Regions from separate parts of the Vitreimonas sp. genome, predicted to be linked through region 2. Evidence: predicted binding sites of a transcription regulator. Region 2 holds the regulator's gene; the other holds the start of a gene.
The links. Region 2 encodes HrcA, which represses chaperone genes, less so after heat shock. Its sites were predicted from a motif close to GTTAGCANTCNNCNNNGNNGANTGCTAAC; they were not measured.
Positions count from the first base shown of each region.

Region 1 (2,398 bases), on a different contig from region 2:
CGGTCAACGCGGTGACAGCGCACGCCCCACGCAGCCAAGCGTCAATGAATGGGCCAATCGCCAGCGCGATGGTCAGCAGCGCGACGCGCAACGCGACGGCCGGCGCGGCGAATGGAATGGCGGCGATCGCGGCGGACGCAACCCGCCGCCCGTAGTCGCGGACAACCGCCAACGCGACGCGCGCGCCGACGGGCGCGGCCAATGGAATGGCGATGGTCGGCGCGATGGCGATCGCGGCGATTGGAATGGCCGGCGCGATGGACGAGGCGACGGCAATCGTGGCGATGGCCGGGACTGGAATCGTGACGGCCGCGATCGTGACGGCCGTGGCGATCGCGACTGGAACAATAACGACCGTAATCGCGACTGGGGTCGCGAGGATCGCGGTCGCGACCGCGACAACACGCGCGAGCATCAACGTCGCCGCGACTTCGCTTACAATGATTGGGGCCGCGACGGGCGTCGCGACGACAATCGCTACCGCCCCTATCGCCACACGCACCGCGACTTCGACCGTCCGCGCTACAGCGACTGGCGCCATGTGCGGCACGGCCATTATTTCGACCGCGGCTACACCATCATCGTCCACAATTATTTCGGCTGGAATTATGGCTGGTGGGGCTATGACGGCTGGCGGCGCCCCTATCGGCCTTGGCGCGTGGGCTCATACTTGCCGGACTACATCTGGTGGGAGCCGGTGCCCTACGACCTCTATTATCGCCTGCCGCCAGCGCCCTATGGCTGCCGTTACGTGATGGTCGATCGCGACATCCTGCTGGTCGCGGTCGCGACGGGCATCATTCTCGACGCGCTGATGTATTACTGACGCGCGACAGAGGGACGGACGACGGAGAGCCGCTTCGCCCAGGCGAGGCGGCTCTTTCTTTCACGGGCGCCAAGCTTCACCCCAGAGCAGCGATACCGCCGTGACGGGAGGCGGCGTACTTGGGGCGGGCGGCGGGTCGGCGACCGGCGGCTCGGGGCGCTCGACCGGCGGGCGAGCCGGCGGTTCGGGCTGATCGGGCTCAGGATCGTGGGTCGGCGGGCGGCTCATGGGGGGCCAACGCCCAATCCCGGGCTTGGGCGCCAAAAATCGTGCTGAACGGGCCCGGTAGGGTGTTGACCCACCCGCTTGGCCCTCCTACCTAGCCGCCGTTAGCAACCGACGGCGGCGAGTGCTAACGCGACGCCGTCGGGCTCAAACAGGCTCTATGCAACTTAAGGGAGTACAGGACGTGGCCAGCTTTCGTCCCCTGCACGATCGCGTGCTCGTGAAGCGCGTGAAAGAAGAAGAGAAGACCCGCGGCGGGATCATCATCCCCGAAACGGCTCAAGAGAAGCCGCAAGAAGGCGAAGTCGTCGCTGTCGGCCCCGGCACGCGCGATGAAGACGGCGAGTACATCAAGCTCGACGTGAAAGTCGGCGACCGCATCCTGTTCGGCAAGTGGTCGGGCACGGAAGTGAAGGTGGACGGCGAAGAACTCCTCATCATGAAGGAGTCCGACATCCTCGGCGTCATCGAAACGAAGAAGGCGAAGAAGGAAGCCGCCTAAGCGCGCTTCGCGGTGAATAGCGAATAGTGAGGAGCGAATAGCGCGCCCCGCGCTCGATCGCCCTCTATTCGCTACTCGCCATTCGCTATTCGTTTTTCAACATTCAAAGGAAGCAATTCAAATGGCTGCTAAGATCGTCAATTTCGGCGCCGATGCGCGTGAGCGCATGCTCCAAGGCGTCGACATTCTCGCCAACGCGGTGAAAGTCACGCTCGGCCCGAAGGGCCGCAACGTCGTGATCGAAAAGTCCTTCGGCGCCCCGCGCACCACCAAGGACGGCGTCTCGGTCGCGAAGGAAATCGAACTCGAAGACAAGTTCATGAACATGGGCGCGCAGCTCATTCGTGAAGTTGCCTCGAAGACCAACGACGAAGCCGGCGACGGCACCACGACCGCTACGGTTCTCGCCCAAGCCATCGTGCGCGAAGGCATGAAGGCCGTCGCCTCCGGCCGTAACCCGATGGACCTGCGCCGCGGCATCGACAAGGCCGTCACCGCCATCGTCGAAGACCTGAAGAAGCGCGCCAAGAAGGTCGGCGGTTCGGAAGAGATCGCCCAAGTCGGCACCATCTCGGCCAACGGCGACACCGACATCGGCAAGTTCCTGGCCGACGCGATGGCCAAGGTCGGCAACGAAGGCGTGATCACGGTTGAAGAAGCCAAGTCGCTCGAGACCGAACTCGAAGTCGTCGAAGGCATGCAGTTCGATCGCGGCTATCTCTCGCCGTACTTCATCACCAACGCCGACAAGATGGAAGCGACGCTGGAAGATCCGCTGATCCTCCTGTTCGAGAAGAAGCTGTCGTCGCTGCAGCCGATGCTGCCGATCCTGGAAGCCGTGGTGC
Region 1 is NZ_DASVYD010000020.1:8,606-11,003, reverse strand. Features, by position in the region: gene VF769_RS04290 (hypothetical protein) at 1-826, shown strand, start outside; gene VF769_RS04285 (hypothetical protein) at 887-1,054, opposite strand; gene groES (co-chaperone GroES) at 1,212-1,553, shown strand; gene groL (chaperonin GroEL) at 1,675-2,398, shown strand, end outside.
Region 1: the regulator HrcA is predicted to act here: its motif matches at 1,155-1,183, upstream of groES (co-chaperone GroES).

Region 2 (2,398 bases):
GCGCGATCAAACAAACGCGCGGCCGAGCGATTGAACACACTCGCTGGATTGGTCACGTCAAACGTCACCAGCAGCGTCTCGCCGCCCACTTGCGTGCTCACCCGCCACACGTCCGCATCTTCCAGCGCAAAGCGAATCTCACGCGCCTGCGCCGGCTCGGCGTCAAGCGTGATCGTGATCACGTCGTAGGGCATTGCCCCCGGCCCGATCAGCCCTTCGGCGACATGGCTTGCGGGGGCCGGGAACACGCCCGCGAACGCGCGCGAAGCGCGTTCGCCAAAGCTGATGCGCGGGCGCGCGATCCGGCCGCGAATGGTGCTGCCGCCTTCGATGCCGACAGCCACCGCCGCAAACGGCAGCCGCCGCAGACCAATCCGTTCCGCGCTGGGCGTCGATACCGCCAGCATGTCCGGCACCCGCGTGTCGACTTCCAGCCGCACGTCCCGACCATTGATTTGCGCCTCCACCACGGGCGGGCCGTTCCGGGCGTCCAGCGTGAACGAGGTCTGCGCCAGGGCCGGCGCGGCAAAGCTCAAGGCGGCGATAAAGCCGAAAAGTCGCAATCGCATGGGCCGCGTTCCTCTAGGTGGAAGACGGCGATTTCAAGTCGCGGGGCCGCCGGCTTGCGCCAGCGCCCATGTTCGCTACCTAGAGGCGCGATGGCGCAGCCCCCTGCCCCCGACCTCACCTCGCTCGACGCCCGGGCGCGGGAGATTTTCCGAGAGATCGTCGAGTCCTATCTGACGACCGGCGAACCCGTGGGCTCGCGCACCCTCTCTAAGCTCGGCAGCGTCGGCCTCTCCGCGGCTTCCATCCGCAATACCATGGCCGACCTCGCCGGGCTCGGCCTGCTCGACGCGCCGCACGCGATGGCCGGCCGCCGCCCGACCCAGGCGGGCCTCCGCTTCTTCGTCGACAGCCTGCTCCAACTCGGCGACGTGCCGCCCGAAGAGAAGCGCGAGATCGACGCGCGCATTTCACAGGCCGGCACCAATCCTCAGGACCTGCTTGGCGCGGCGTCGGAATTGTTGTCGGGTCTCGCCGGCGGCGCAGGTCTTGTCGTCACACCGGAGCGCGACGCGCCCGTCCGCCACGCCGAGATTGTCGGTATCGGCCCCGGTCAAGCCTTGCTCGTGCTCGTGTTCGAAGACAACCAAATCGAAAATCGCATCATCAACACGCCGCCCGACCTCCCCTCCGGCGCGCTGGTCGAAGCCGCGAATTATTTGAACGCGCGTTTCAAAGGCAAAACCTTGAGCGAAGCGCGCACCGAGGCCACCGAAGCGATCGCCCGCGATCGCGCGGCCTTGGATCAGGCCGCGGCCAAGCTGGTCGAGAAAGGCTTGGTCGAATGGTCCGGCGAAGACCCGACCATGGGCCGCTCGCTCATCGTGCGCGGGCGCGGCAATCTGCTTCAGGATCAGCAGGCCATCGCCGACCTCGAACGTGCGCGCCGGCTGTTCGACGACCTGGAAAAGACCCGCGAATTGATCCAAGTGCTCGACCTCGCCAAGGCTGGCGAGGCCGTGCGTGTCTTTATTGGCTCCGAGAACCCGCTGTTTTCATTGTCGGGGTCGAGTTTGATCGTCGCGCCCTATATGAACGCCGAGCGGCGGGTCGTCGGCGCTCTCGGCGTCATCGGCCCGACCCGACTGAATTACGCCCGGGTGATCCCGGTGGTGGACTACACGGCCCGCGTCGTCGGCAGATTGCTCGACGCCCGCGGATCGGAACGGTGAACGAGGAATGGAATGACGGACGAAAGCAACGCAGAGCAACAACAAGCCGAAGCGTCTGAATCGCAAACGCCCGACATCGCAACGCTGCAGGCCGAGCTCGCCAAAGCGCGCGACGACATGCTGCGCGCCTTGGCCGACGCCGAGAACACCCGCCGCCGCGCCGAACGCCAAGTCGCCGAAGCGCGCATCTACGCCATCGACCGCTTCGCCGGCGATTTGCTGCCGATCGCGGACACCTTGTCACGCGCACTGCTCGCGGCGCCGCGCGACAGCATGGACGTCAGCGTGCGCAATCTCATCACCGGCCTCGAACTCACCGAGCGCACCATGCTCGACGCCTTCGCCAAACACGGCTTGAAGCGCGTCGGCGAAAAGGGTGAGACGTTTGACCCCAACGTCCACCAAGCGGTGGCGCAAGCGCCCTCGGACTATCCCTCGGGGGCGGTGGCCGAGGTGATGCAGCCGGGCTTCGTGTTGGGCGAGCGCACCTTGCGCGCGGCGATGGTCCTGGTCTCAAGCGGACCCGCGAACGGCGCGCAAGCGCCAAGTGGAACCGTCGATATTAAGGTCTGAGCTATGCGCGGCGCACGCGTCGCCATGCGAGCTTGCTCGGGATTAGTCGCGGTTCCGACGAATTTCGCCTTTACCTCCTGCATTGC
Region 2 is NZ_DASVYD010000002.1:10,414-12,811, reverse strand. Features, by position in the region: gene VF769_RS00090 (hypothetical protein) at 1-569, opposite strand, end outside; gene hrcA (heat-inducible transcriptional repressor HrcA) at 660-1,739, shown strand; gene VF769_RS00080 (nucleotide exchange factor GrpE) at 1,752-2,312, shown strand.